2 regions of the Bacterioplanoides sp. SCSIO 12839 genome follow, and region 2 is predicted to be linked to the other one. Evidence: predicted binding sites of a transcription regulator. Region 2 holds the regulator's gene; the other holds the start of a gene.

Region 1 (16,254 bases), 1.2 Mb from region 2:
CAACCAGAAATTCTTCCTGCGCCACAACCAGATCACGACTGTAAAAATCAAACAGTGGCTGCCCGGCTTTAACGGATTCTCCTTTCGAAAAAACATAGTTTTTTTCAACCCAGCCATCCGCGCGTATCTGGAAGTGTTGCAATGCTTCATTATTGACTTTGATTTCAGCAAAAACTTGCTGAGTCGCTAACCATGGCAGTCGTTGAGCCGTTGTAGCGGTTACTCCCATCTGATTTTTCACCGCAGCGGATATCTGCACTTCTCCCGGTGAGTGGCTTTCTTCATAAACCGGCACCAACGCCATACCCATAGGTGACAAGCCAGGTTGGTCACGCCTGAAATTCGGATCCATGGGAGCAACCCAATATAACGGCTGCTGCTCTTGAACGCTGGGGCTGTTTTCTGACGCTGTTTTCTGGTGCTGTAACCACCAGCTAATTACAGCGCCGATAGAGGCTGCGAATACAACGAGTGCGATGTTTTTCATAATGTTCTCAATACAAACAATAAACGACTTGCAGCAAGACACGCTGCAGATTAAAGACGGTCTTTGGGTGTATTAAGCGGAAATAGGAGGTCGCTGGAGTGATTCCAGACGCTTCAGAGGAGAAAAGAGAGAGGTTATTTGTGCGTTGTAATGTTGTTGGGTTGATAACCCCAGGGGGAGATCAAGTGTCATCGCAAAACTGGAGCAACTACCGCCACAGCAGTTGCAATCGCGTTCACATTCAAGCTGAACATCAGGCAATCCAGACTTTGATTGGAATTCGGTAGTGCGATGGCAAGGAGGAAGGTTATCCGCCATGTCTTCAACCTGATTACCCGACTCCGTTAAAAGCGACTGCGCGGCCATCAACGCCTGACTGTTAGAAGTCAGGAGTACGGCAAATATCAATAAATAGCGCAACAGGTTATTCAACATACAGCCACAAAGCAGTTAGGTCTTACTTTATTGTAGTCTGAGCCTGGATTCACAGGAAAGTTCAGAATTGTAAATCCAGACCAGAGTCAGCAGTTAGTCCAAAGTCAGTACTCAGAGCAGCGCCAACCAGGATAAGACACTGTGGGCTTTTGCTGCACCAAAGATATAAGCAAAGCAAATCAGCGCGCCAATAAATGCTGGCCAGCTGCCACGTTTGATAGCACCGATGCCAAAACCAATATAGCCCAGTAAGCCAACCACTTTAGCAACGATCCACCAATCAACCACCGGGCTTCCCCACACATTGTGCAGCAACAGCAGTGCAAAAATCAGCAAAAAGGTATCAATAATATGCGGCAAAATTTTCAGCAGCTTGTTACTGCGCAACACAGGCTTTGCTGAAAATAAAAAGAAGCGAATAACGAACAATAAAATGCTCAGGTAGGCAAATCCCATGTGGGCGCCCCGTAATGCGGAATACTCCATCAGTTTTCTCTCATCATTATTCAAATAGTTATGGCAAGACAGATAAATTACATTCAGATTCGACCAGGTAGTTTTCTATACTTCCAACCGAAATGTAACCGGCCCATCATTACACAACGACACCTTCATATCAGCCCCGAAGCGTCCGGTTTGGGTAATAACCTGCTGCTGCGACTGGGCAACAAAATAATCGTATAAACGTTCAGCCTGCTCGGGAGAACCCGCCGACGAAAAGCCCGGGCGAAGCCCTTTCTGCGTATCCGCCGCCAGCGTAAACTGAGAAACGACTAACAGCTCTCCCTGAATATCCAACAAGCTGTTATTCATTCTGCCGTTTTCATCGCTGAAAATTCGGTAATTTAACACCTTGTGCAGCAGCTTATCGGCTTTCTGCTCATCGTCCTCTTTCTGTACACCCAGCAGCAGTAAGATACCCTGATCAATCTTACCTGTGACTGTGTCATCCACCTCAACCCGTGCATGAGTCACACGCTGAATCAAACCAATCATAATCGCTGATCTCTGTTGTCATTGTTGCTGGCGCAGCATACGCGTTAGGCATTATTATTGAAATCACTATCATCATGGACCGATTTACCCGGATACCAATTATGAACTGTTTAAAAGCTACTTTACTCTCGATCTCAGCCATACTGAGTGCTACGGCAGCGCTGGCAACAGACGTGTATATGACACGTGATAAGGACGGTAATGTTACCTTCAGCGATCAGCCGTCTCAGGGGTCCGAAGCGCATAAGGTGAAAGAGCTGCCCAGTATGCCGGCCTTTGTCGCCCCCCAAGCACCACAACAGCCTGAACAACAGGAAGAACCCGTCATTGAATACACCAGCCTGGGCATTATTTCGCCAACGGATGAAACAACCATCCCTACCGGAGCGGCCGGAAGTCTAACGGTCAACGGCGTGTTATCACCCGGCTTGCAGCCCGGCCACACCATTCAATTGCTGAATAACGACGTTGTTATCGATAAAGGCACTACTACCCGCTTCAAGCTTGAATATATGGATCGAGGAGAACACCGGCTGCAGCTTCGTGTCGTCGACAAGCAGGATCAAACCCTGATTGAATCGAATACCATCACCGTTTATGTCAAACGGGCCTCTGTCGGCCGCTAATACCTTTTACTGGACTGATGTCCTGTAAAATGAATACCGACAGAATCACAATTTCCTGCCTCTTTTATGCCCGGAGTGGAATCATCCACTCCACTCGTCTATTTGCACCAAATAAAAACACAACAAGAAAAAACTGCACACATCTAGTGCATGCTATCTTAGAATTATTGAATATCGCTCATCATAAAAGCATTGGCAGCCACTGGCAGCGCTATTTTTGTGCACCATATTGATATGGCTCGCTTTTTGCTGAAAGGACTTTAGACAAATCGTTCAGGACATTACAGGCCATCAGCCACCTGAACCAGGGAGTAAAACCATGCTGGCCAGCCCAATCATCAATCAACGCTTACTTGAGCACCTCAATACCGGAGTTGTGTTGCTCGATGCTGACCTGATGGTGACCTATATGAACCCTGCCGCCGAAGCCCTGCTGGAAATGAGTGACAAGCGCGGCATGGGTGTGCACTTCTCTGAGCTTGCCGATGAATCTCCAGAAGCCAAAGCTGCACTGGAGAATGCCATTATTAATGGCACCTCATTCACCAAGCGTGAGGCCAGCATCGTGCTGCACAATCAGCACCATGTCACTTTGGATTACAGCGTCAGCCCGGTTTCTCACCCGGAGACAAAACTGCCAACCCTACTGGTTGAAATGTCAGGGCGTGACCGCCTGATGCGCATCAGCCGTGAAGAGCAGCTGATTGCTAAGCAGGAAACCACCCGCCACCTGGTGCGCGGCCTGGCTCATGAAATCAAAAACCCACTGGGTGGAATTCGCGGTGCAGCTCAGCTGCTGGAACGTGAATTACCATCAGAAGGGTTAAAAGAATACACCGAAATTATTATTGAAGAAGCGGATCGCCTGCGTGATCTGGTTGATCGCTTGCTTGGACCTCGCCAGATTCCGAAAACCGAGCAGGTGAATATTCACGAAATTCTCGAGCGTGTGTGCCAGCTGGTCAGCGTGGAATCTGAAAATGTGATTCAGATTGAGCGCGACTATGACCCATCAATTCCGGAGCTGGAAGCGGATAAAGGTCAGATCGTTCAGGCGATGTTAAATATCTGCCGTAATGCGATGCAGGCCATGCTGGAAGCGGAGCCACCGATCCCGGTACCGACACTGAAATTACGCACCCGTACCGTACGCCAGTTTACCATTGGCCACCTGCGTCATCGCTTAGTGGCGCAAATTGATATTCGTGATAATGGCCCGGGCATTCCTGCCAAGCTGCAGGAAAATTTATTTTACCCGATGGTAACGGGTCGTCCGGAAGGCACCGGCCTCGGGCTCTCTATTTCACAATCTATTATTAACCAGGTTAATGGCATTATCGAAGTCGATAGCCAACCTGGAAACACCCTTTTCTCAATTTATTTACCATTGGAATCCGTATGAGCACTGTCTGGATTATTGATGACGACAAATCCATTCGCTGGGTCTTGGAAAAAGCGTTGGCCCAGGCCAACATCAGCACCCGGGTTTTTGAACAGGCGGAACCGGCATTAGCGCAGCTGAAGCGTGAACACCCAGACGCTATTATTTCAGATATTCGCATGCCGGGCATGGACGGCCTGACCTTACTGCGTGAAGCCAAAGAAGCGCACCCGCAGTTGCCGGTGATTATTATGACGGCTCACTCCGATCTGGATAGTGCCGTATCGTCTTATCAACAAGGGGCTTTTGAATATCTGCCAAAGCCGTTTGATGTCGACGAAGCGGTTGCTCTGATTCAACGCGCTATTGATCATTTTGCTGAATTAAATGCACAACAACCGGAATCGGAAGAAGATAAAGAAGACACCGAAATTATTGGTGAAGCACCGGCAATGCAGGAAGTTTTCCGTGCCATCGGCCGTTTATCACAATCCAATATCACGGTACTGATTAACGGTGAATCCGGTACCGGTAAAGAGCTGGTTGCCCACGCATTACACAAGCACAGCCCGCGCTCTGCCGAACCTTTTATTGCGCTGAATATGGCCGCCATTCCCAAAGATCTGATTGAGTCGGAATTATTCGGCCATGAAAAAGGCTCCTTTACCGGTGCAGGCGGTCAGCGTCGTGGCCGGTTTGAGCAAGCCAATGGCGGAACCCTGTTTCTGGATGAAATCGGTGATATGCCCGCCGACACTCAGACCCGTTTATTGCGGGTGTTAGCTGATGGCGAATTTTACCGCGTCGGTGGCACCACACCGGTCAAAGTGAATGTGCGGATTGTGGCGGCAACGCACCAGGATCTGGAAAACCTGGTAAAAGAAGGTCGCTTCCGGGAGGATTTATTCCACCGCTTAAACGTCATCCGGGTTCACCTGCCACGCCTAGCTGAACGCCGCGAAGATATTCCAAAGTTATTAACTCACTTCCTCAAACGAGCGGCTGAAGAGTTAGAAGTCGAAGTTAAAACTCTGAAAACCGAAACCGAAGAATATTTATCGTCGCTGGATTGGCCAGGTAACGTACGTCAATTAGAAAATATCTGCCGCTGGATTACTGTAATGGCTTCCGGCCGTGAAGTATTAATCAGTGATTTACCACCGGAATTAATGCAGCAGGAAAGTGGCAATGTCAGCGGCGGCAACTGGGAGCAGGCGCTGCGCTATTGGGCAGACCAACAATTAAGTGCTGGTGTGGTCGGTTTATTGGATACCGCCGTTCCGGCATTTGAACGTATTATGATCGAAACGGCTTTAAAACATACGGCTGGTCGTCGCCGTGATGCTTCCAATTTATTAGGCTGGGGACGTAATACTCTCACCCGTAAAATTAAAGAGCTGGAGATGGATGTCGACAGCCATCCGGAAGCCGATAACGAAGAAGATAGCGAAGCGCATTAATTCGTAACTTCACGCCAATAAATCACCCGATCATTACCTCTGTATTGTCCAAAGGTAATGGTCGCGGTTGGATTTTCTTCATAATCGTTGGCGTCGCCATTGGTGCCATACTCTGTGGTCAGCCAGGTTGGCGCCTGATATTCCACCGCTAACCGCCCGCTATTACCCAGCCCGGGAGCGTCGTAACGAATAAAACCCACACCCGCGGTAATATCTTGCTGCACATTGCGGGGAAGTGCCGCTAAAGCCCCCGTGGCAAGCAACGGTGGATTGCTTGCCAGCAGTGAATCGCAGGCATTGTCATCGTTGTTCACAATAAAGTTAGTGCCATCAAAATAACGGACCTCAACCCGCTGGCTCAATGGCATGGTTTCCGGGCCAAAGGCATTGGCCAGGTACAAACTGCCAAAACGAACATCCGTGTTGCCCAATAACAAAGCATCACAGCCAGCTCCGGTACAAGCACCTGACGTTGCCGCATTCATATTTAAACCGGTTAACGCGGCATCACCGTCAGACAACTGCAAACCAATCTGTAAGTCCTGATAAGGACCATCAGGGCCAGACGCAGAGCGATCAAATGCAATATTGATATCGCTGTAACTGGCTTGACCATTCATCCAGGCAGTGCGATCAAGATTATTTACATTGCTAAAACGACCACCCATATCAGAACCGTCGTCATTATTTTCTGCTACCAGACTGACGTTAGTATCAAACGCAAAACTACCGGTATAGTTAATTACCCGAGCCGAAGAAGCGTTTAATGCTTCCACCGAAAACTGAATCTCCAGCGCATCCTGCCCCATATAACTAAACGAGTCGGAACAGGCACCATTGATCGTTGGAAGGCTAGTCCGGAAACTCGCCGGATAAAAACGACCAATATTATTCAGGCGATATTGAGGTAATGGAACACCAAAATAGCTTGCCGGGTTAGCCGTCGGATTCGTCAGAAAACTAAACACCCCCACTTCATTGACACTTTGGTTGAAATCAGCCTGGCCATTATCACTGTCGCGAATATCAACACGTGCTGTCGATATCGGACGAATATTCCCGCCAGCAGGTGCAACCAGCTCATGGGATAAGTTCACCGATCCAATAAACTGATCAGCAGCTGCACCATTGCTGCATTGGGCAGTGGCCGTCATCGAAAAAGGCTCTCCCGCGGCCATAAACGCGCTACACGCAGAATTAGCCGGGGTGCACTGGCTGTTACTATCATTAGCGGTTAACTGAATACGGTCAGGATACACAACAAAAGAACCGGTTGAAGTGCGGATGTCGTCTGGCAAGGGTGCCGTACCATAAGGTGAATCATCATGCAGAAAATGCAGCGCCTGAATCTGAGCGCTATTGGCATAGGCAACGGAAATACCAGCGACACCTGAGTTAAAAGTCAGCGTCAGATTATTTGCCGAAGGAACCGCATTATTATCTCCCTGCTCCGTGATATTGGTGCCATTGATAACCAGCGGTGTATTCTGAGTTTGATTACCTGCCTGAAGCGGGTTTGTGTCACTGTCAAACCAGGCTTTAAAATCTTTATTACCCGTAAATCCAGTCAGTAGCTGACACGGTGTTCCCTGTGTGTCTTCGCCAATGGCTAACAAGCGAAAAGAGGTGGAATTGCCACAGGCAAAGTTGTCGGGAGAAGCATTGTTATTGGACGCATCCGTAACTCTGAAGCCTGAGGTGCGGAATTCAGTTTTATTGCCTTGAATAATATTATTTATTCTTGTTTCTCCAGCAACAGAGAAAACACTCGTGCTGCTGTCTTCTGCTCTGACTGCAACCTCTGTATTTTCATTCTGGTGAAATAAATAAACCGAGGCAATACCACTTTCACTACCATCCAGTGTAATATCGCTGATCAGGCTACCGCCACTCGCTGCAGAAAAAAACTGACTCAGAGTGTTTTCGCTGGTCGTTAAGTTAATGGTACCAGAGTAGTCATCTTTAACACTTGAACCATCATCACATATGGCCTGTATATCAATTTTTGCTCTGGAGAATGGACAGGCGAGCGCATAGTCAGGCTGTGTAATTCGGAAACCACCAAGAGAACAACTCGCTGCTTCACATAACCCCCCAAAATCGGCACCTTCCAGTGCTGACGGAAAATAATAAACATTACTGTCCCTTCCTAATGTAATGTTTGCTGCAGTTGCTGCCCCAAATAAAAACGAATCCCGCTCTAATACCAGATTTCCTCTGGCGTAAACAATTCCGCTAAGAGTGCTATCCCGCTCAACCGTCAAATCACCGTATCCATAAATTAGCAACTGAGAGGCATCTCGTTCTTGTCCCGCTCCATCCGAGTTTGCAATCAAATCACGTGAGATTGAGGTATTTGTGCCAATAAAAATCCGAACGGTGCCAAGCCCAATCACATTAATTGTATTCGCTCTCCCGAGATCAAGATCACGAATCCAGTAATTTCCGGCAACCAAATTCAGAATCGAATTATTTCCTGTGGCCAATCGGTCGATATAAAAGTCTGTTCTTCCGGTAAAGGTTCCAATAAGTGATGAATTTCCGACAGAGATTGTTCTGTATTCATTCGTCACACCACCAATCGCAATATTTCCGTTATTTCCAGTGGTCACATCCGTAGAGAAACCTGTTGTGTCAGGAAATGGCTGAGCTTCCGTGGTCGGAACAGGCGTCGAGTTTGCCTGACATTCGACTGAAACACAGCTGCGGTTTGTTGAACCACCATCCAGATTGATTCGACTGGTGTTCAGACGATCATCCGGGCTGAAAAAAAGCTGACTGTCACGGCCAAAACTGATTTCACCAGCAGCAGCATGTGTGTTGATACCATCAGGAAAACTTCCAACACATAGATTACTCGCTGCACAAGGTCGTGTTTCAGCCATCAGCTCTTCAACCTGACTTTGACTCAGAAACTGATCAAAAATATTGACTTCATCAATGTCGCCAGAAAAAAATCTTCCTGAAAAATTTTGATCGGCACCTATTTGTAATGGATCTGAGTTTTGCCTCAGGTTTTCATTAAAACCTGAGCTTCCTGAAGGCAAACCATCAATGTATATCACCTGATTTCCAGGCCGATAACTAACAGCAACATGGTACCAACGACCTGCAGTAATTGAAGCTGTTGAGTCTATCTCCCTGTCATTTCCAGAGCTATTATTCCACCACCAATTTATTTCTCCGTTTGAATTAACATGAAACTCATAGTTCTCATCTTTTGAAAGTACAGTGCGTAACCCTGATGCCGGAATAGCATCAATATTAATCCAGGCGGCTGCGGTAAATTCTGTTTGAAAATCCAATAAATTATTATCAGCAATTTCTGCATAATGCTCCGGGGTATTACCACCGAAAGAACCATAACGACAGCTGCCAACAACCCCAGGAATAGCGGGTGACAGATCATCGGTAGCTAATGAGTTAAACGTATTGCCGGAAAGCCCGTTACCAGAACTGTCCAGTAACTCCCCAGGTGTTCCATCAAAAACAGATTCATCAAAGCGATAGCTCGCCACTGGGTCAGGAAGAATCAACAAAGTATTACGAAATAATAAGTCAAAACTGGTTTCAACACTGATCTGATTAAATGAGTATTGAATCGAGTCAGAATCGTCAATTTCAAGGCCAATCGTTGCACTTTGACCATTGGCCGTATTGTTATTATAGCGATAACGAATGTCGCCATTTTCATAAAGCACAACCTGAAAGTCATAGCGCAGATTATTAGAATATGCCCGTACATTGGTCCAGTTAACAATAAAGCGTCGATTAGGTGCTGACCCTGCATTACCATAAGTTACCTGGCTATTTGCATCATCGACCAAATCGTCCCAATACACAGCAATCAGACGATCGCCTTCATCTGTGGGGAGTTGCTCGTTACGAAAATCCCGGTGTAATCTTTGATTGGCACCAAACTGTAAAATGCCATTTGTAAGAATGCGTACCTGATTGTATTGAGTATCATCAAAGGTAAAATCAAAGCCAATATTAACAACAGCTTTATCATCGTCATTTGGAAAGCCAGTATCAGTATTATCCCAAATAACGGTGTTGACCGTGTTCGGAATATCCAATGGAGTTGACTCAAGCTCAGTCAGATTATAAGCCGCTTGCACCGTTACAGAAAAAAAGCACGTTAAAGTCATTAATTGATATAAATAACGCTTCAGTTCCATCACTTAACCCTTACTTCTATCATTCGCTGGGCACTGTTACCATTACATTGACCCATACTACTAACAGTACAAAAGGTTTCTCCCCCCACAATCAGACTGTCATCACAGCTAATCGTTGCGCGACAACCTGACAGCCCTGTAACTGTATAGGAAATATTACTAACCCCACTACAACTACAAACCGGGGTATCCAGAACCTGTATTAACGACAGCTGTATACCACTTTCAGCGGCATAAAAAGCCCGGTTGGAAAGCAATGCCGCAATATATGACTGACTACCGGTTTCCGATAAGCGATTCATCGCCGCAGCAATCAGTGCCAGAATCACAATAATAAAAATTGCTACCGGCAGACTAAACCCGTCTGTTTTGTTGATTTGGCCTAACGATCTGAATTCAGGGGACATTTCGTAACTGAACCTCCTGAGCAATGGCAACCGATTCACTTCGCGGCGAAGTAACAATCATACTGATGCGCACTACGGCATTACGCTGGAGCTGTGCGGGCGCAAGTTCAAATTCAAGGCTACCCGCTTGCAGGCTGTTGCCAATGACTTCCCGCCGGTTACTGGCCGGAGGCAGTTGAGCTGCACTATTGTTATGAAAACCATAATCAAAATAACGCCATACAAAGCCATTATTGTCTTCACAAAAGGCAACCGGTTGGCTGGTTAAATAAACTCGCTGGGTAGGTGACCCGGTTGCAAACTGTACATTCGCTGCGCCATCAAACACGATCTCCTGAATGCCTGGCATACCAGTCACTGCCGACGCCGTTGCCTGAACCTGAGTCACGGTATTACTACTGCTGTTATAAATATCGCTGGTGCTACTGGGGTACACAGAGACATAACCCCGATTAAGCCCTGCCAACAAGGGGACAATCTGAAAACTGTTTTCAGCTGCGGCCAGCGGAACTGAAAGATACTCTGAACTATTAACGACAGGGATAAATTCCAGGCAGCTATTGGTACCATCGGCAAAGATACGAATACTATTCGGCAAGGCGGAGCGAACTTCACGAGATATTTTTTCGCTGATTAAACCTGCCGTTGTGGCAATAGTCAGGCGTTGCGACGAAGCAATAAAAGAATCGGAGGTTTGAGCAATAAAACGCGTTGTACCCACTGCCAGAATCGACGAAATCACAATGACCATGATCAATTCGACCAGTGTAAAACCTGATTGTTGATACATAGAAGGCATCATCAGAAATTGCCCCTGAACGTGCTGAACGATAAGGTCTGGCCGGTTGGAGAAGTAATATTCAGGGTAATCAATTTGCTATTCACGGATGAACCGGTATTTCCAGCAGCATCCGAACAAGAAACGTTCACCGCAACCTGATAACCCACATAACTGGTAGGCACCGTATTATCCAGAAAGCTGGCTTGCTCGTTTAAGCCATCGTAATCATCAACATCATCAAACAAAGCACGACTGGTTTCATCGGCTTCATTCCCGGCAACACTACAACCAACAACAGCACCACCGGCCAATGGTGAGTTCTCCTGAAAACGCATCGCCATGATTTCATCAAGATAGGCTTGTGCTAATTGGCTAGCCTTACTTTGCCACATGGGGTCAGCGCTGCGGCCAGCCGATAATGAAAAGCTACTGAGAAGTGCAGTTAAAGCAATGGATATCACCACAATACTGATCACCAGCTCGACCAGTGTGACACCATCTACTCGGCGTAATGATTGGAGGTTATAAAACGCAGCTTCCTTCATACGCATATCCTGCTGAACTGATACATAATTCCCGATTGCGATTATTTTCAATCACACAAATACGGATATTTTGACCTGAGGTTAATGAGCCCTGGCCGTTAAATTCAAGCGTAAGCGGAATATTGGTTAAGGCAGAACAGGCTGCAGAAAAATTGCTGCCATAACGAATCTGCTCGGCTCCGGAATCCAGAGCAACTGTCAGGCCATCACCACCGGTTACCTGAAAACGCCATTGCCCGCCAGCCTGCGTGACCCGCATTTCGACATTTGCGGCCGAGGATTGAGCCAAAGAAGATTGTTGAGCTAATCGTGCACTTGCCAGCAGTTGATTAACCACTGCACGACCGGAATAAGTCTGCTGGTCGGCAAAGCGCGAAACCGCAAAGGTGCTGATTATTCCAAGAATAACCAGCACCATAACTAACTCAACTAACGTAAATCCTGAGCTAGGCTTCAAAATATTAAATTAACACTCATCGGTATCAACAGCTACGTTAGGGGTGCCGTTTGCAGCCGCCTGTGTATAGGTTACTCGGCAACGCTCACCAGAAGCACCGCTGCCTTCTTCATCTGGAGCAAGATATAAAATCACACTGGTACCAGAAGTCGTACTGCTGTAATCATTGGTGGTATCAACCTGAGCCGCCGTAATAATACTGGCAACTGTTGGGTAACCATTGGCCATGGCAAGGTTTGCTGCTCCATCAAGATCCACAGCGGTATTGCCGGTTGTACCATCGGCCAATTGTTGAGCATGAGCAATATTAGCAGCCGAGCGTATTGCACCGGCTAAACCGTTAATACTGGCGGTTCGTGCTTCACCGCCTAAATCAGCAAATCGTGGCAATGCAAAAGCGGATAAAACACCCAAAATCACAATCACCATAATCAACTCGATTAATGTAAAACCCGCCTGGGCTTTTACGGTAGGTAGCTTCGCTGTTTGTCGTTTCATTGTGCAACTCCTGCTTGTCATTATCGCACTTGCGTATTTTATAAAATGCGCCAATTTACACGCCCATTATTTGGGTCGTATTCAATTAACCGAATGTTGCCATTCAGATTCTGTTGGCCTGCATGGCTCATGTAATAACGGCAACGTCCCTGCTCTGCGATTGCATAAAACTCAGCAGAGCCGTTATCAGCAGAAGCACGGAGTGCTTCAATCAAACTGTTTTGCGCTTCAGCATCTTCAGCTGCCTCTGATTCATCCATCATTAACAGCTCTGACACTTGTGGAGCACTGTCAATTAACAACTGCTGCCATAACTGCACACATCCTGAAGTGCTGATTGTTTCGCTTATGACTTGTCGTTGAGCTGGCTGTGGCCACCCTGCTTTTGACATAACAAGGTCACCATAAGTTTCAAGATACGCCGGGGTACCAGCGACCAGCCACTTCTCCCGCGATCTGAGCACTGCGGAATGAAATCCGGTTTTAACGGCCTTAAGCCGGGCATCACGGGCTTCATCCACCATGCTGAAGTAGAGTGGTAACACAACCACCAACAGCGCAGACATTACTAACAGAGCCAATGCAATTTGCATCAAACTGAAACCACCAGAACAACAAACTTCCGGGGCTTTATTAGTAATAACGGGTTTCATCTGCGTCATAACCACTTAATTTAATCCTAGCTCAGTTTGGAAAAAGAGGAGGCTTCAGTTACTAAACAAAACAAATATTGCGATACACAAAATGACACTCATCAACTAAGGCCTGTTAACAGGCCTTAAAGCTACTGAACTGCCGAACTGAGCTCCCAGATTGGCAGGAATACACCCAACGCCAGCACCAGCACCAAAGCACCCAGAAAGACTAAAAGAATAGGTTCAATCGCATCTGCCAGTTGTTTTAATTCGTAGTCGACCTCTTCTTCATAGAAATCAGCCACATCATCCAGCAATTTATCGATAGCCCCGGTTTCTTCACCAACCGACATCATTTGTAACACCAGGGGAGTAAAAAGCCCGGTTGCCGATGCGGTATTGGTGAGACGATCGCCCCGCTCAACACCTGACATCATATTATTTACAGCAGAGCCAATGTAACGATTACCCACACTATCCGAGACAATCGATAAACACTGCAAAATAGGAACACCCGCGGCCATCATCATGGCAAACGAGCGTGAAAAACGTGATAACGCAATACGTTCAAAAATACTGCCAATTAATGGAATTCTGAGTTTCTTCTCATCCCACCATATTCCACCCTGATCTGTTTTTGCGTAGTTTTTTATAAGGAAAAAGATAGAAACAAGCCCGGCTAATAATATGTGCCACCATGACTGCATAAAATCAGAAACAGCAATTAAAATCTGTGTCGCAAATGGCAGGTCTGTTCCGAGTTTATTAAATACACTGGTAAAATTTGGAATAACAAAAATAGTAATAACAACCATAGCAATAGCCATCGCACTGATCACCATAATAGGATAACGCAATGCTGATTTAACACGTTTTTTGGTTTCACGTTCCATTTCAAGGTGGGCAACCAACTTGATTAATGCATGGTCAAGATTACCCGTGGTTTCACCGATATGAACCATACTGACATAAATCGATGAAAAGACATCAGGATATTTTCGAAAGGCAGAAGCCAGGTCAGAACCTTCGATCAATGCATCCGCAATACCTCCGAGAATTTCTTTGATTTTTGTATTATGACTGGACTCAGATAAGCCATTCAGCGCTCGCACAATTGGGATACCGGCTTTAGTTAAGGCATATAATTGACGGGTTAGAAGAATCAATTCATCTGATTTAACTTTTTCTTCAAATAGCTTTATCGACTTGGCTTCAGCGGGTTGTTTTTTTACTCCCTGTGACAAACCCACAACTGTAATACCCTGCTGTTGCAACAAACTAAGTGCCGCACTCTCATTGGCAGAACTGATATTCCCTTCCACTTTTTTACCGTTGGTATCACGCCCCTGATAAATAAAGTCCATAAAAACCTCTGACTTATTCTTCTAGTGTTGCTGATACACGGAAAACTTCATCCAAAGAAGTAATCCCTTCCCTGGCATAATCCAGTGCAGACACCGCTAACGGCCTGAAATTCGGACTTTGGGCAGACGCTCTGGCAAACCCTTCATTGTCTTTTTGTCTCAGGCAAGACAACATGTCAGGCGTCACCTCTAACAGCTCATAAATACCAATTCGCCCCTGATAACCGGTATTATGACAATGATGACAACCACGACCTTCAAGATAAGAGTGGTTTTCGGAACCCACATCCAGTGCTTTCAGCCAGGCTTTCTCCTGCTCTTCGATGGTATGAGGCTGCTGGCAATGTGGGCATAAACGTTTAATCAGCCGCTGTGCCATCACAGCCCGTAACGACGATGCCACCAGATAATGATCAATACCCATATCCATCAGTCGTGCCGCAGCAGAAGCCGCATCATTGGTATGTAAAGTCGATAACACCATATGACCTGTCATGGCTGCACGTAGGCCAATTTCGGCGGTTTCATGGTCACGCATTTCCCCCACCAGCACGATATCCGGGTCCTGACGTAAGGCGGCGCGCAACACCGTCGAAAACTCCAGCCCAACCTTGCTGTTAACCTGCACCTGATTTACTCGTGGCAGGCGATATTCGATCGGGTCTTCTGCGGTAATGATTTTTTTTTCGGGCGTATTTAATGAAGTCAGGGCAGCATAAAGTGTGGTTGTTTTACCGCTACCTGTTGGGCCCGTCACCAGAATCAGGCCATGAGGGCGGTGAATTAAATAATCAAAGCGTTGCTGAATTTTTTCAGGCATACCGAGCGCTTCCATATCCAGAATGCCAGCACTCTGATCCAGCAAACGCATCACCACCGATTCACCAAACTGCACCGGCATGGTCGATAAACGTACATCGATGCTACGCTGGCTTACCCGAATATTAAAACGACCATCTTGTGGAAGTCGTTTTTCAGAAATATCCAAGCCTGACATAATTTTCAGGCGGGATACCAAAGCCGAAGCAACACGACGTTCTTTTACCACCTGTTCCTGCAGTTCACCATCGACCCGCAAACGAATACGTAATTGAGTTTCTTCCGGCTCAATATGAATATCCGATGCCTTCACCTGAACGGCATCCTCAAACAGGCTCTGCAATAAACGTACAACTGGCGCTTCACTGGTATCGGATGACAGCGCCATTTCGCTGATATCAAAATCACTGCTTTGCAGCTCACCTTCCAACTCACCCGCAATATTGGCCATTTCTTCCTGTCTGCGATAGACAGAGTCCAGAATGGACAACAACTCCTGCTCACGAACAAACGCAGGCATCACCGGCTTCTTAAGCACACGCTGCAAATCATCAATGGTCATCAGATCCATTGGATCTGCCATACCAATTAATAACCCTGCACCTTCCTCCGCTAAAACAATACAACGGAAGCGACGCGCCTGAGTTTCAGGCAAGCGTTGAATCAGCTCCTGGCGCAGTTTAAAGCGAGCAAGATCGATAAACGGGTAATTAAAATGATCAGAAAGTGCCTGTAACAGCTGATCTTCCTGAACAAATCCCAGATCAATAATCGCCTGGCCGATTTTTTTGCCGGTTTTTTTCTGCTCAGCCAAAGCCTGCATCAGCTGGTCTTCACTGATCAGGCCTTTTTCCATTAACAAATCGCCGAGGCGAACTTTTTTTCGTGTTTGCAATTCCATGGACTACCTCAGATCAGCACGCTTCTGTTCCAGCCACTGACGCTGCGATGGTGACAAGACATAACGATCCAATACATCTGAAAGCACAGCCATCGCCTGCTCTGGCTGCTGGTTTTGTTCAAAAGCAGAGGCCATAGCAACAGGCCAATCGGCTTTCTGTGGTTGTAATTTAATCAGCTGCTGATAACTGCTGATTGCATCCTTATAGGCCCCTGCCATATGTAAACCCGGCGCCAGTGTGGCAAACCAGGCCTGATTTTTTTGTTGCGGGTGCTGCTGAT
Region 2 (16,254 bases):
ATAACGATCCAACACACTCATGATCAGCGTCCTTTACCTATCGAGGCCATCAGCTCTTGCTGGTAATCCGGTGCAGGATAATGAAACGGCACCGGACCATCCGGATCGCCCCGCAGGAATTGTTTCACTTCATCATTCCCTTCATTTAATAATTCATCCGGTGTACCAAAACCAATCACCTTTCCGCCGGACACCACACACAAATAATCAGCGATATTGCAGGATTCTTCGATATCGTGAGACACCAGCAAGCTGGTCAGTCCAAGCGCCTTATTCAAACCGCGAATCAATTTCACGATCATGCCCATGGAGATCGGATCCAGGCCGGTAAAAGGCTCATCGTACATGATAATTTCCGGGTCCATGGCAATCGCACGGGCTAACGCTACCCGACGAGCCATGCCTCCGGACAATTCCGCCGGGTTTAATTGATGTGCGCCACGCAGACCAACCGCTTCGAGTTTCATTAACACCAAATCACGAATCATGGATTCTGGTAAATCGGTATGTACCCGCAACGGAAAGGCAACGTTATCGAACACACTCAGATCGGTAAACAAAGCGCCGGTCTGAAACAACATGCTCATGTTTTTACGGCGAAAATCGAACAGCGCTTTACGTGATAACTCAGGAATCGAGTGACCATCCACCACCACACGGCCTTCATCCGGCAGCAACTGCCCACCAATCAGGCGCAACAAGGTAGTTTTGCCCGTGCCACTGGGACCCATGATCGCGGTGACTTTGCCGCGTGGGAAATCAACATCCATTTTATCGTAGATCAGCCGCTCTCCCCGGCTGAAACTCATGCCACGAATGGAAACGTAGGGTTCGCTCATGGACATGAAAAGTCCTTAATTATTCAACAGATTAATCCAGCATAGCGGATGATTGTGCCCACATCCGCCTGAATAGAAACTGAACCATAACGTGACAAATGTCATTCGTCACGGCCTGTATAAAAAACGCATTGTTGCGATTGCGCAGCAAATCCCCTCGGGTACAATGCCTCGCTAGTATTTTTATTGCCCTTTAGTTTGGCATTCACTCTCTGGAATTCTGATTTTATGCTGCTGCCTTACGCCACCATTCTGATTGGCCTGATCATACTGGTCTGGAGTGCTGATCGCTTTGTCATTGGTGCAGCAGCCACTGCCCGCAAATTAGGCATGTCGCCCCTGCTGGTTGGTTTGACCATTGTTTCAATCGGCACCTCAGCTCCGGAAATGTTTGTCTCGACCATGGCCTCACTCGACGGCGCGGGTAATCTCGCGATTGGTAATGCACTGGGTTCTAACATTACCAACATTGCTTTGGTGCTGGGCGTAACGGCGTTAGTCAGCCCAATCCCGTTACAGAAAAAATTACTGAAAAAAGAAATACCACTGCTGGTGCTGATCTCCATTATTGGTGGCCTGGTTCTGGCAGATCTGGAACTCAACTGGATTGATGCGGCGATCCTGATTGCTGCGCTGGTCTTCGCTTTATATCTGATGTTTCAGGACTCAGCTGAGTCAGGCGAACCCATTGTTGATGAAGAAGAAGCTGAAGCGATTGAAAACACCGATTTGAAATCAGCTGTTTTCTGGCTGGTGGTTGGCTTAGCCGCCTTGATGCTCAGTTCAAAAATGCTGGTTTGGGGCGCTACCGAAGTGGCCCGCGCGTTTGGTGTCAGCGATCTGGTGATTGGTTTAACCATCGTAGCCATCGGCACCAGTCTGCCAGAACTGGCTGCGTCGGTTGCCAGCGCATTAAAAGGCCATCACGACATTGCCATTGGCAATGTGATTGGCTCAAACATGTTTAACCTGTTAGCCGTGATGCCAATTCCCGGACTGATAGCAACCACCGCCGTTGAGCCATTAGCACTGTATCGTGATTACAGCGTAATGATGGCGTTAACCTTTGCGCTATTGATTCTGTTTTTAATCAGTTATCGTAAAGGCACTCTGGGCCGTTCTTCCGGCGTTTTATTAAGCGCCAGCTATGTCGGTTACCTTGTTACTTTATTTCTTATGACAACCCACTAATGATGAATAACGAATTCGATTTTATCCAATCTGGTCAGCGCACCATTGAACTTGAACAACAAGCCGTTATTGACCTGAAACCCCGTATTGACGACGCATTTGTTACTGCTTGTCAGTTAATCCTGAACTGTCAAGGACGCGTCGTCGTAACTGGCATGGGAAAATCCGGCCATATCGGTAATAAAATTGCTGCCACTTTAGCCAGCACGGGTACTCCTGCATTTTTTGTTCACCCGGGTGAAGCCAGCCATGGCGACATGGGCATGATCCAGTCAAGTGATGTGGTGATTGCATTATCCAACTCCGGTGAAAGTGGTGAAGTTACTAGCCTGCTGCCATTGTTTAAGCGCCTGGGCAGTAAACTGATCAGCATGACTGGCAACCCGGATTCGTCCCTGGCTCGTGCAGCGGACGCTCATTTGAATACCGGAGTGGAACAAGAAGCCTGCCCGCTGGATCTGGCACCAACGTCATCCACCACCACCGCATTAGTGATGGGGGATGCACTGGCCATTGCCTTATTAGAAGCACGCGGCTTCACTGCCGAAGATTTTGCCTTCTCCCACCCCGGTGGCAGTCTGGGTCGTCGCTTGTTGTTAAAAGTTGAAGACATCATGCATGCTGGCGAACAAATCCCGACCGTCACGCCGGACACATCCATGTCGGAAGCTTTACTGGTCGTTACCTCCAAAGGCTTGGGCATGACGACTATTCAGGAAAAAGGTCAGCTGAACGGTATCTTCACCGATGGCGACTTACGCCGTGCTGTTGATCAGGGTGTGGATATCCACAGCGCTAAAATTTCTGACGTGATGACGGCTAACTGTAAAACCACGGAGCCTGGCTTATTGGCTGCCGAAGCACTGAAACAAATGCAGGATGGATCGATTAATGCACTGGTTGTGATGCAAGACGATACCGTGGCGGGTGTGGTGACCATGCACGATATGCTGCGTGCCGGTGTCATCTGACACCGACCAAATAGGACTATCGCGATGCGTAAACGTTATCTGCTGCTGGTACTGACAATCCTGCTGGGATTCGCCCTGCTGGCAGTGGACAACTACACCCAGGAAACCAGTGCACCGCTGTCAGAGAGTCAGACCGCGGAGCCGGATTATTACGGCGAAGTTTTGTTCAGTCGTCGCTTTAATGAAGTTGGTAGTCTGGAGCAAAACTTTTCTGCTCAGCGCTCCACTCACTTTCCTAACACCCAGAATACAATATTTGATGGTCCGGTCATTCAGACTCAGGATGAAGATGGCAGCTACTGGCAAGTAGAAGCACAACAAGCCACCATGAATGATCAGGATGAATTGCTGCGTCTACGCCGAAACGTCGAAATCCGACCGTTAAAAACCAGCCGTCAGGCACGCAACAATGTTGTCATTAACACCGAATCTTTAGACTACTTTACTCACCAGCAAGTAGCACAAACACAAGATCCGGTTACTATTCAGAATTCACAAACAGAAATTACTGCAACCGGCATGCGTCTGGACTTAACAACCCAGCGAATGGAACTGCACTCAGAGGTCAGCACTCATCATGTTCCCGAATAAGTGGTTACTAACAACCCTACTGATTATTGTCGGATCACTACCACTCAGCAGCCATGCATTACCGGAAGATGCACAACAGGAAATGGTGATTCTATCCGACAGTGCCGAGCTGGATCGTAAAGCCGGCGTCGTGATCTATAAAGGCAACGTCGTACTGACACAAGGCACGTTAAAGATTGAATCGGATCGTTTGATGATTCTGCGTAACGGTGACGTGGTTGAGCAGGCCGTTGCCGAAGGAAATCCAGCACGCTATCAGCAGCAGATTCAGGCAGAGCAACAGCTCACCACTGCTTCCGGGCAACGTATTGATTATTTTTCGACCCGTAAAGAAGTTCAGATCCAGGGTGACGCCCAACTGCATCAGGAAGGCAACCAATTCAGCGGTGACAAAATCACCTACGACATCACCAATGAACGCGTTTTAGCGTCCTCGTCTGAACCTGAGGACGTTGTAGACCCTCAGACCGGTGAAGCGGAAAAACCACAACGAATTAAAGTCGTGATTCAGCCAGAAAAAAAATCAGCTGAGCCCACACCCGCGGATGCAGCAGAACAACCATGAAAAAAACCTTAAAAGCTGAACACCTGGCCAAAAGCTACAATGGCCGCGAAGTGGTTAAAGACGTATCCATGTCGGTACAAAGTGGTCAGATTGTTGGCTTATTGGGCCCGAATGGCGCCGGTAAAACCACCTGCTTCTACATGATCGTTAATCTGGTTCAGGCCGATAAAGGCCGCATCAAAATTGATGATCAGGACATCAGCCACCTGCCCATGCATGGCCGCGCACAACAAGGCATTGGTTATTTACCACAGGAAGCCTCGATTTTCCGTAAGTTATCAGTCGCCGATAACATCATGGCAATTCTGGAAACCCGCAAAGACCTGAATCGACAACAACGATTGGAACGTCTCGAAGGCCTGCTGGATGAATTCCATATTCAACACATCCGCAGCAGCTTAGGTATGGCGCTATCCGGGGGCGAACGTCGCCGGGTAGAAATTGCCCGGGCCTTAGCCGCGGAACCGTCCTTTATTCTGCTGGACGAGCCTTTTGCAGGGGTGGATCCAATTTCGGTATCCGACATCATGGATATTATTCGCCAACTCAAAGACCGCGGCATCGGCGTGTTAATTACGGACCATAACGTCCGTGAAACGCTGGCCATTTGTGAAAAAGCCTACATCGTGGGTGGTGGTCATATTATTGCGGAAGGCAGCGCCGACGAGGTGCTGGCGAATGAACAAGTCCGTAAAGTGTATCTGGGAGACGACTTCCGCCTGTGATTCGCCTTGCGACGACATAAGCCAAATACGTTAAAAAAGCAAAGCAATTTTTATGACATCTCAGGGCAAACAGGGATTCCAAGTCTCGCCTCATTGCCTATAATGCTGAGTATTGGTTGGCTCATTTTTTAGTATTCGGGCCAGATGATTGCTCCGCACCTCAGGTGAATATCAACAGTTTATGAAAGCATCTCTCCAGTTAAAGATGGGTCAGCAGCTGACCATGACCCCACAGTTACAACAGGCCATTCGCTTGCTGCAACTCTCAACACTGGATCTGCAGCAGGAAATTCAGGAAGCGCTGGATTCCAACCCCATGCTGGAAAGTGAAGAGCATGGCGCTGAAGACTTTGCCCCATCCGCAAACGAAAGCTCTGATGGTACCAACAACGATCAGAGCAGCGATTCCCACGACGACAAAGAATACACCGCCACTGCGGCTGATCAGGATAACGCGGCACCCGAGCACACATTAGACGAATCTCATTCTCCGGATAATCAGGAAGTGGGCGATCACCTCTCTAATGAGCAACTTCCTGATGAACTGCCGGTCGATAGTAACTGGGATGACACTTACCAGCCTACTGCAGGCGTTGCTTCAGGGTCTGGTCCGATTGATGACGATCTTGATTATGACTCCCGCCATGCGACGACCGATGACTTACAGGATCACCTGTTGTGGCAGCTGAACCTGACGCCAATGTCGGATACCGATCGCGAGATGGCGTTGATGTTTATTGACGGTGTCGACAGTGATGGTTATCTGCACACCAGCATTGAAGATATTCTGGAAAGCATGGATCCAGAACTGGAAGTCGAAGAAGATGAAGTGAAAGTGGTGTTACGCCGCTTACAGCAATTTGACCCGGCCGGAGTATTTTGCCGTGACTTACGGGAATGCCTGCTGCTGCAATTGGCTCAGCTGCCCACTGACACACCTTGGCTAAAAGAAGCCCAGATGGTGATTGGTGATTACATTGATATGTTGGGCAGTAAAGACTACCCAACCCTGATGCGTAAAACCAAACTCAAAGAAGAGAGCCTGAAAGCGGTTCTGCGCCTGGTAAAAGAACTCAACCCGAAACCGGGAGCCGGTATTTCTCCGGATCAGGCGGAATACGTAGTTCCAGACGTTATCGTTCGCAACATTCGCGATGAATGGCGGGTAGAACTCAACCCGGATATTGCGCCGAAACTGCGCGTCAATGAAGGCTATGCCTCCTTGGTTAAACGTTCAGATAACAGTGCTGACAATACCTTTATCAAGGATCACCTGCAGGAAGCCCGCTGGTTTATTAAAAGCCTGCAGAGTCGTAACGATACCTTGCTGAAAGTTGCTACAAAAATTGTTGAATACCAGATTGAGTTCTTCGAAGAAGGCGAAGAAAAAATGAAACCTCTGGTGTTACATGACATTGCCGAAGCCGTTGGCATGCATGAATCCACCATTTCCCGGGTGACCACACAAAAGTACATGCACACACCGCGTGGTATTTTTGAGCTGAAATATTTCTTCTCCAGCCATGTCAGCACCGACTCCGGTGGTGAGTGTTCTTCGACAGCCATTCGTGCCATGATCAAAAAACTGATCGCCGAAGAAAACCAACGCAAACCATTAAGCGACAATAAAATTGCCGCCATATTGGGCGAAAAGGGTATTAAGGTAGCTCGCCGTACTGTGGCTAAATACCGCGAAGCGATGCAAATACCGCCGTCAAATGAACGCAAGCAGCTGATTTAAGTCAGCGCAATCTAACCTCAGACAAAACAAGAAGGAGTCTGACTATGCAGATTAATGTAAGTGGCCATCATGTTGAGATCACTGAAGCCATGCAGGGCCATGTTGAGGAAAAGATGGGCAAAATCACCCGTCATTTTGACAACATTACCACCGCTCAGGTCACTCTGACAGTAGAAAAAGACGAACGCCACCACGCTGAAGCCACCATTCACGTCAGTGGTGCGGATCTGAATGCCAGTGCCGACAGCGATGATATGTATGCCGCCATCGACGCCATGATTGATAAACTGGATCGTCAGGTTCTGAAACACAAAGAAAAACTGGTTGCACGTAAGCACGGTCACTGATTCAGGTTTTATCATGAGCACCGCCATCACCGATATCTTAAGCGCCGAGCAGAGTGAAATTGATGTTCCGGTTTCCAGCAAAAAAAAGCTGCTGGAATACCTGGGAGAAAAAATCTCATCACAGCTGGCTGGCAGTACCGCCGACGATATTTTTGAGCGTTTGTTAGGACGCGAGCGTCTTGGCAGTACCGGAATCGGTGAAGGCATTGCAATCCCGCACTGCCGTTTAAAAGAATGCACCCAGGCCTTTGGCGTGCTGTTACGGCTGCAACAACCGATCGACTATGACGCAATTGATCGTCAACCGGTCGACCTGGTGTTTGCCTTGCTGGTGCCCGAAGAAGCGACTGATGAGCACCTGCAAATATTATCGATGTTAGCCCGCAATTTCAGTGAGCCGGCCTTCCGCGAAGCGTTGAGGAATGCCCCGGATACTTGTCAGTTTTATAAACGCGCTTTAAGCGCCCAATAAAATTTCCGGACAAATTGTGAGCACACGTCACAAATAGTCACAAAACCCTGCTATAACTGAACTATTCGGTACTGAACTATTTGGTTATGTGCCGATCTGAATTGTCTCCTCATTTCAAGGAACGTTTTATGCGTCTTGTGGTAATCAGTGGCCGGTCTGGCTCAGGTAAATCCAGTGCATTACATGTACTGGAAGATTGCGGTTTTTATTGCATTGACAACCTGCCTATTGGCTTGCTTGACGACCTGGTACTGGAAACGCACAACGAAGAGCGATTAAAAAAAGTGGCCGTCAGTGTTGATGCCCGCAACCTGGCACACACCTTCGAGCAGATTCAGAACACCCTGCACAACCTGCCTCACCACGAATACAAACTGGAAGTCATTTATCTGGATGCCGGTGATGATGTGTTATTACAACGCTTCAGTGCTACCCGTCGCAAACACCCACTGACTAATGACGCTACCTCCCTGTCCGAAGCGATTGACCAGGAACGGCAACTACTGGAACCAATTGCTAATATTGCCGACCTGACACTGGATACCACCAGCATGTCAGTCCACGAGTTACGCTTCCTGATTAAAAAACGTGTTGCTGAAAAAGAAGGCAGCGACATTGCCATCCTGTTTAAGTCTTTTGGCTTTAAATACGGCATCCCGAAAGACGCAGACTACGTATTTGATGTCCGTAATCTGCCCAACCCCTATTGGGACCCGGCATTACGCCAGTTCACCGGCCGTGATAAAGAAATTCAGGATTTCCTCAGCAGTAAAGAAGAAGTGGGTCGCATGCAGCGGGATATCGCTCAGTTTGTCGACAACTGGCTGCCGTCCTTTATAGAAGCCAATCGCAGTTATATGACCATTGCCATTGGTTGTACCGGCGGACAACATCGCTCAGTATTTATGGCCGAGCAATTAGCTGGACAATTCCGCGATCAGTTCGCTAATGTTCAGGTTCGCCATCGCGAACAAGCGATAGTCGAATAATCCTTTTAATTTAACCGGTGTAACTCAGAGACCACGGAATGATTTGCCAGGAAATCACCATCATCAACAAGCTGGGGCTGCATGCTCGTGCGGCAGCCAAACTGGTGTCAACCGCTTCAGCTTTTTCCAGTCAGATTAAAGTCGGCTATAAAGATCGCCTGGTGGATGGCAAAAGTATTATGGCGGTGATGATGTTGGCGGCCAGCAAAGGCACCGACATTGAGTTACACGCTGACGGAGCCGATGCAGAAGCGGCCATTGAAGCCTTGGTTGATTTAATTAATCGCCGCTTTGATGAAGATGAATAACCTACTCCCTTCAAATACGATGTAATCAGGATTATTTTCAGCCGCCGCATAGAAGGCACATCCCTGTGCCTGCTATGCTACCGCGACATCCTGTCGCTGCTATGAAAACAATCCTGTTCACATCTTCATCCGTTAATTTCTCCCATAAATCAGCCAACTACAGTGTTTTTTACAAGCACTTTCATGGCCTCATTCCGCCATTCAGGCTAGAATTCATTATATCTCTCGACCCTCTTATTCACCCGCTCAGAGTTCAGTCATGGCGCAGCAAACGGAAAAGGCCAAAGCAAAACTTCACAGCCTCACCGCAGCGCTGGAAAGTGGCTCATTAACCAAAGTCCGCCGAATGCTGAATGGCATGGCGGCGGTAGACATTGCCCACCTGATTGAAGGTTCAACTCCAAAAGCACGGAAAATTCTCTGGGAACTGGTCGACAAAGACTCCGAAGGTGAAGTTCTCCAGCATTTAAGTGACGAGCTGCAAAGTCATTTTCTGAGTGATATGAGCGCCGCCGAAGTTGCGGACGTGACTGCCGACCTCGATGCCGATGATGTTGCCGATATTCTGCAGCAACTGCCTGAGCGAGTAACTCAGGAAGTTCTGAGTGTCATGGATCAGGAAGACCGGGATGAGCTGGAAGCCATTCTGGAATATCCCGAGGACAGCGCCGGTGGTCTGATGAACACCGACACCGTCACCATTCGTCCGGATATTACCCTGGAAGCCACGCTGCGCTACCTGCGTCGCCATAAAACCCTGCCGGAAATGACCGATAACCTGTTGGTTGTTAACCGTCAGAACGAGTTTATTGGAGTGTTACCCATCAACAAACTGCTGGTCAGCGATCCACAACAAACCGTGCGTGAGGTGATGAATACCGACAGCCGCATTATTCAGGCTGACCAGCACGAAACCGAAGTCGCAAAAGTGTTTGAGCGCCACGACTTAGTTTCTGCTCCGGTTGTTGATGCCAATGGGGTTCTGCTGGGGCGGATCACCATTGATGACGTAGTTGATGTGATTCGTGAAACCGCCGACCATTCATTAATGAGCATGGCCGGTTTAGACGAAGAAGAAGATACCTTTGCCCCGGCATTAAAAACCAGTAAGCGTCGGGCGTTGTGGTTAGGCATAAACTTAATTACTGCCTTTATTGCCTCGGCCGTGATTGGTTTATTCGACAAAACCATTGAACAGGTAGTAGCACTGGCAGTGCTGATGCCAATTGTTGCCAGTATGGGAGGCATTGCCGGTAGCCAGGTATTAACACTGGTGATTCGCGGCCAGGCACTGGGCCATTTAAGTGGCGCTAACTTCCGCTGGTTATTTAACCGGGAACTGATTGTGGCCGGCATTAATGGCGTGCTTTGGGCCGCAGTGATTGCCCTGATTACGCTGCTCTGGTTTAACGACCCCATTATTGCCGGCATCATTGGCGCTGCAATTATTATTAATTTATTTGTCGCCGCCATCAGTGGCGCGGCTTTACCACTGATTTTAAAAGCCCGCGGCATTGATCCGGCTCTGGCTGGCTCTGTTGTCCTCACCACGGTCACCGACGTGGTTGGCTTTTTATCATTCCTCGGTCTCGCGACCATTTTTTATCTGTAACTTTTATTATCGACCTGACCCGTTGCAGGCCGATTTCCGGACATGATCATGAGTAGAAAAAAAGATTCTTTCGACGAAGAAGAAATCGAATACGAAATCGTCAGTAAAACAGAAATGAAACGCGAGATGGATCGCCTGCAGGAGTTAGGCAAACGTCTGACTGAACTGAATGCCAGCCAGTGGCAGACCCTCACCATCAAAGAGGTGTTATTGGACGCACTGGCCGAAAGCAAACGTCTGAAACACAATGAAGCTAAGCGTCGCCATCTTCAGTACATCGGCAAGCTCATGCGTGATGAAGATGTAGAATTGGTTCAGCACCAGGTGGATTTACTCGACCCCTCCAGCGAAGCGTTTGGACGCCGTGTCGGGCAGTTAGAAAAGTGGCGTGAACGCCTGATTAAAGATGCAAAAGCCATGAATGCCTTTATCGATGAATATCCGGCCGTGGACCGTCAGCACTTACGCAACCTGGTGCGTAATGCCAGTAAAGAAATGAGCGGTGAATCACCGAAACCAGGGGCAGGCTATAAGAAGCTGTTCCAATTTATTAAAGAAACCATGGTGTAACCCATATGGTCGCGGTTCGTCATATTGAACTTCCGGAGCAACAGCTATCACAAACCTTCCTGGTTTTCTCATCGCACGGTGCCAATAGCGATGAGCGCGCACTCAAGACTATTTTAGTTGACCACAAACCATCACTGGTTGGTGTAGCGCAAAACCCGGATGTCATTGTGAAACTGATCAAACCACGCAAATGGCATGATCGGGTTAAAATGTTATGGCGTCATAGCCGTTTGCATAAAGAAGTGGACGGTAATTATTTACTCCGGAATCTGGGCTTTCGGGTGCCGAATATATTGGAAACCGGAAATGGATTCAGTGCCTTAATCGGACGGCCTTTTCTGGGTTATTACCTGATGGAAAACCTGCACCGCGCTGGTTTTGCCGAAGCCAAGCCCCTCTTTATCGATCAACAGCTGAACAATCAACAGCTTGACGACAAACAACAAGCAGATAAACGCGCCGTAATTCTTCAGCAGATTATTGCCGGATTAAAAACACTCAGAGATCAGCGAGTTGTTTTTTCAGACTTCCATTTAGACAATGTTCTGGTAGACGCGGACGATAATCTGGCCTGGATTGATACCGGCGTGACGTATTATCAGTGGTATCGCGGTCACAAGTTTAAAGAAAAGTTTAACTTTTCCATTGAGCGGTTTATTCGTTATTACTCGGCTGATTTTTTCACCGCCACTGAACAGCAGCAATTAAGAGAGTTGCTGCTATAGCAACGCCATAGGCAGCTTATGCTAAATCATCTGAACCTCGCTGATGTCCGCACTTTTGTTTTAATCGCCGAACAAGGTAGCTTTACACGTGCGGCAGAGGTGCTGGATGTGTCACGTTCCCACGTATCACGCCAGCTTAGCGCGTTAGAGAAACAGCTCGGCGTCAGCCTGATGATCCGCACCACCCGCTCGCTGAAATTAACCGATGCCGGCAAGCAGTTTTATCAACAGGCACAAACGGCATTACAACAACTGGAGCAAGCCGCTCTGGCCGCGGTGGATAATACCCGAGAAATTCAGGGCCTCATTCGGATTAACAGTGTTGGCGGGCCAATAGGTGAAGACCTGGTCGCTTCGATGGCCAGTGCCTTTATGCAACAACACGATAAAGTTGATATTGAGCTGGATTTTTCCAGTCACCGGATTGATTTAATTCAGGATGAATTTGATATCGCCTTTCGTATGGGCGAGTTACAGGATGCCGGGTTTGTCGGTAAAAAACTCACCGACTTAAAAATGGATACGCTAGCCAGTCCGGAGTTTCTGAGCCAGCATCCCAAGCTGGATCATCCACGGCAACTGAATACCATTCCCTGCTTAACCGGGTCGGTCAAACACTGGAAGTTTCAGCAGAAACACCAGAAACAACAAACCAGTGACGTGCATGTGGATGGCCGCTTGCAATGCAAAAACGGCCGGGCGCTGATTCGCGCTGCTTGTGATGGCAATGGCGTGATCCGGGTACCCAGCATGTACTGCCACCGGGAAATACAACAAGGCTTGTTAATCCCGGTATTCAGCGACTGGGAAATTCCGCTGGTTCCCTTCTACGCCATTTATCACAAAGATAAATACCAGCCGGTGCGGCTGACAGCTTTTATCGAATTTATCCAACAACAATTCGCTCAGCTGTAAAAGTATTCACCCTTCGTGTTGCAATTAAGGCTGCTGGCGAGTTGGAGCCAGAACAATCTCACGCACACACACACTTTGTGGCTGCTGGTAAGCAAACTCAACCGCCCGAGCCACATCATCAGACGCTAATACACCACCCATGCTGTCTTTCCACGACTGATAACCGTCGATGATTTCATCCGAACTGGTGTGTGACAGCAGCTCAGTTTCAACCGCACCCGGGGCAATAGTAACCACACGAACGTCATCAGCAGCCACTTCTTCACGCACATTTTCAGAGATGGCATGAACCGCGAATTTAGTACCGCAATAAGCCGCGTGATCCGGGAAGGTCTTACGACCAGCGACTGAGCTGATGTTAACAATGGTACCACTTTTACGCGCTTTCATCGGTGCCAGTACCGCTTGCATACCGTTCATCAGGCCAATCACGTTCACGTCAAACATGGTCTTCCACTCTTGTGGATCCTGAACGTCTAACTGGCTCAGTAACATAACACCGGCATTGTTTACTAACAGGTCGGCCGGGCCAAATTGTGCTTCAGCTTTGACAATCGCTGCTTCAAACGATGCTTTATCGGTAACATCAACTTTTTCACACAAGGTGTTCGGCAGATCCAGTGCGGCTAAACGCTCAACACGACGTGCCAGCAATAACAGCGGATGGCCAGCAGCACTCAGACGCTGAGCAATCGCTTCGCCAATGCCAGAGCTGGCGCCGGTAATAACAACTAATGGTTTCATCTTTTTTCTCCTGCTGGTTTTCATCATTTGCAAGCAGTGTAGACCATCATCTTTTGTTGATATATACAGGACAGATCACCAAACTATTGCTGTATAACAACAATAAATAACAGGTATAAAAAACCGCCTAGCCGGAGAAACTAAGCGGTTTTGCGTTCAGGCTATTAAATAACCTTAGAACTTGTACTCAATACCAACACCAGCGTAGTCCGTGTTGTCAGAGTCTTTGTAGTTGTTCGCGGTGTAATAAACAAACGCTTTTGCGCCTTTACCCAGCTTGTAGTCTGCGCCAACAGAAGTGGTGCGCGCACCGTCTTCATCACGGATTTCAGATTCACCGTGCTGAGCTTTTAATTTAACCGCACCCAGCTTGTAAGATGCAGACAGTAACCAACCTTCAGTTTTTTCACCGTCTTCGTCTTGTTGTTCCCACAGGGCACCCAGTTGAGCACCCGCGATGTTCACCTGAGTCACGGCACGCAGAACGTCGGTATCATTGCCTTCAACTTTATCGTCGTAAGCCACACCGAAGTAATAATCACCACGGGTATAAGTCAGGCTGGTAGAAACCGCGTCTTTACGATCACTTGAACGATCTTCAGAAGCAATTTGATCTACTTTTAACTGCAGGCCAGCAAACTTAGGCGACGTGTACTGAACGCTGTTTTCTTCACGATTATCGCTGCTGGTGATGACAGTTTTGATGTCACCTTCTAAGTCGTTAAACAGGTCAACTTTCTTTTGCAGCTTTTTCAGTGGCGTATCGAAACGACCAATGATTACCTGACCATAATCGCTGTCTAAACCAGCATAGGTGTTACGTTGGGAAAAGGTTTCAGAGCCTTCTACTTCTACTTCCAAACCAGTTTCAGTTTCACCTTCAAAGGTCTCATCGTTATCACCATCAGCATTGTACTGATACTCAACCTGGTAAATAGCTGTCAGACCATGGCCCAGTTCACCTTTGCCTTTAAAACCAATGCGAGAAGCGTTTGATTTCACTTCGCTGAAGCTATTACCGCCTTCAGTTGCATTCTGAACAGATACGTTCGCTTTGCCGTAGAAGTCAGGCATATCAATTTCAACTTTCTCGGCTTGTGCCAGAGCAGGAGCAGTCAGAGCAAGGAATAAAGCAGTTTTTTTCATCGTTAAAAATCCAAAGTTATCAAAGCATCTGGCAACAATGAGTGACTGCGTTTGCCGCCGCTTTCACTGTCTGCCGAACTGGTGACAAATTTATTTCAGCAATGTTACATCTTTGTTACATCCATCAAATATATTTCAAAAAGATGACATTAAGATTTCATTAACATGACCAAATACGAACAATAACTGGGGATTTGCTGGCATTATCACTTCGTTATTGCTAATGGCAGCCTAGCAAACAATACCGAAGTTGTTTTCTGGAGACCTAAAAAACGGCCGTGTTGCATCACAACACAGCCGTTTTTGTCTTTCGCTCAGAGCAAAGAACGTTAGTCTTTGGTCGCTTGCTCAGCCTGCTCTTCAATCTCGGTTAACGAGCTGTGTCGCACATCCGCGCCACTGACCAGATAAATCACCTGCTCAGAGATATTACGGGCATGGTCGCCAATACGTTCGATGGCACGCAAAATCCACAGGATATTAATTGCCTGAGAAATTGAACGTGGATCTTCCATCATATAAGTCATCAGCTCGCGTAATGCCGCCGCATACTGGTTATCCACCAGCTTATCGTTACGCACTACCTCAATCGCACCATCCACATCATGACGGGCGAAAGCATCCAGTGCTCCGGCGATCATTTTGGTCACTTCTGCGCCCATGTAACGCATGGCCTGCTGACAAATCTCAGAACGGCCTTTATCGGCCACTTCTAAGGCATGAATAGCAATTTTACAGGCTTCATCACCGATGCGCTCCAGGTCGCGCACCACACGAGAAACGGCCAGTACCATACGCAAATCGGATGCTGCGGGCTGGCGACGTACCAGAATCTGAGTACATTCCTGGTCGATGTTAATTTCCATATTATCCACTTCTTCTTCACGGCGGATAATATCGTCAGCCTGACTGGTGTCGCCAGAACAGATCGCATCAATGGCATTCGCTACCTGACGCTCAACCAGACCACCCATGCCCATCATATGGTTACGAATGGCTTCCAGATCAGCGTTAAACTGACCGGAAATGTGTTGGTTAAAATTCATTTCCATAGGACTTTCCTTATGTTGAAGGCGCTGGCCTTATCCGAAGCGGCCGGTGATATAAGCTTCTGTTAATGAGTGCTGAGGCGTGGTGAATACCTGATCGGTCGGATTCACTTCAATCAGCTGGCCCATATGGAAATAGGCGGTGCGCTGAGATACACGCGCAGCCTGCTGCATCGAGTGAGTCACAATCGCGATGGTGTAGTTTTCACGCAATTCATCAATCAACTCTTCAATTTTAGCAGTTGCAATCGGATCCAGTGCAGAACAAGGTTCATCCATCAGAATCACTTCCGGGTCGACCGCAATGGTACGGGCAATACACAGACGCTGCTGCTGACCACCCGACAGGCCAGTACCTGGTGCATGCAGACGATCTTTCACTTCATTCCATAAACCCGCACGTTGCAGGCTTTTTTCAACGATCTCATCCAGGTCAACACGAGACGATGCCAGGCCATGAATACGTGGGCCATAAGCGATGTTGTCGTAAATGGATTTCGGGAACGGGTTCGGCTTCTGGAACACCATACCGACACGGGCACGCAGAGGGACAACATCCACTTTCGGATCATAAATGTTTTCACCGTCGAGCAGGATTTCACCTTTGATATTACAGATATCAATGGTGTCGTTCATGCGGTTTAAGCAACGCAGGAAGGTGGATTTACCACAACCGGACGGACCAATCAGGGCAATCACTTCGTTAGAACCGATATCCAGGTTCACATCGTAAATAGCCTGCTTCTCGCCATAA

Evidence for each region. The regulator sigma-54, encoded in region 2, starts transcription at its own class of promoters, with help from an activator protein. The targets are predictions, from matches to a motif close to TGGCACNNNNNTTGCTNT.
Region 1: a site for sigma-54 is predicted at 2,780-2,797, ahead of glnL (nitrogen regulation protein NR(II)). Genes of this name have one in related genera too.

What each region holds. Positions count from the first base shown of each region.
Region 1 covers NZ_CP073745.1:3,007,828-3,024,081, forward strand. The annotation lists gene KFF03_RS13645 (efflux RND transporter periplasmic adaptor subunit) at 1-487, opposite strand, end outside; gene KFF03_RS13650 (hypothetical protein) at 560-922, opposite strand; gene KFF03_RS13655 (SirB2 family protein) at 1,034-1,408, opposite strand; gene dtd (D-aminoacyl-tRNA deacylase) at 1,484-1,918, opposite strand; gene KFF03_RS13665 (DUF4124 domain-containing protein) at 2,020-2,544, shown strand; gene glnL (nitrogen regulation protein NR(II)) at 2,864-3,946, shown strand; gene ntrC (nitrogen regulation protein NR(I)) at 3,943-5,385, shown strand; gene KFF03_RS13680 (LamG domain-containing protein) at 5,382-9,566, opposite strand; gene KFF03_RS13685 (hypothetical protein) at 9,566-9,973, opposite strand; gene KFF03_RS13690 (prepilin-type N-terminal cleavage/methylation domain-containing protein) at 9,963-10,775, opposite strand; gene KFF03_RS13695 (prepilin-type N-terminal cleavage/methylation domain-containing protein) at 10,775-11,299, opposite strand; gene KFF03_RS13700 (GspH/FimT family pseudopilin) at 11,277-11,756, opposite strand; gene KFF03_RS17695 (type II secretion system protein) at 11,766-12,254, opposite strand; gene KFF03_RS13710 (hypothetical protein) at 12,293-12,907, opposite strand; gene KFF03_RS13715 (type II secretion system F family protein) at 13,039-14,253, opposite strand; gene KFF03_RS13720 (GspE/PulE family protein) at 14,267-15,973, opposite strand; gene KFF03_RS13725 (lipopolysaccharide assembly protein LapB) at 15,977-16,254, opposite strand, start outside.
Region 2 covers NZ_CP073745.1:311,973-328,226, reverse strand. The annotation lists gene mlaE (lipid asymmetry maintenance ABC transporter permease subunit MlaE) at 1-21, opposite strand, end outside; gene KFF03_RS01590 (ATP-binding cassette domain-containing protein) at 24-845, opposite strand; gene KFF03_RS01585 (calcium/sodium antiporter) at 1,068-2,030, shown strand; gene KFF03_RS01580 (KpsF/GutQ family sugar-phosphate isomerase) at 2,033-3,001, shown strand; gene lptC (LPS export ABC transporter periplasmic protein LptC) at 3,026-3,592, shown strand; gene lptA (lipopolysaccharide transport periplasmic protein LptA) at 3,579-4,157, shown strand; gene lptB (LPS export ABC transporter ATP-binding protein) at 4,154-4,882, shown strand; gene KFF03_RS01560 (RNA polymerase factor sigma-54) at 5,064-6,623, shown strand; gene hpf (ribosome hibernation-promoting factor, HPF/YfiA family) at 6,668-6,970, shown strand; gene ptsN (PTS IIA-like nitrogen regulatory protein PtsN) at 6,984-7,442, shown strand; gene rapZ (RNase adapter RapZ) at 7,571-8,431, shown strand; gene KFF03_RS01540 (HPr family phosphocarrier protein) at 8,470-8,739, shown strand; gene mgtE (magnesium transporter) at 8,999-10,351, shown strand; gene yjgA (ribosome biogenesis factor YjgA) at 10,400-10,921, shown strand; gene KFF03_RS01525 (hypothetical protein) at 10,927-11,646, shown strand; gene KFF03_RS01520 (LysR family transcriptional regulator) at 11,665-12,561, shown strand; gene KFF03_RS01515 (SDR family oxidoreductase) at 12,586-13,305, opposite strand; gene KFF03_RS01510 (porin) at 13,480-14,451, opposite strand; gene phoU (phosphate signaling complex protein PhoU) at 14,781-15,503, opposite strand; gene pstB (phosphate ABC transporter ATP-binding protein PstB) at 15,534-16,254, opposite strand, start outside.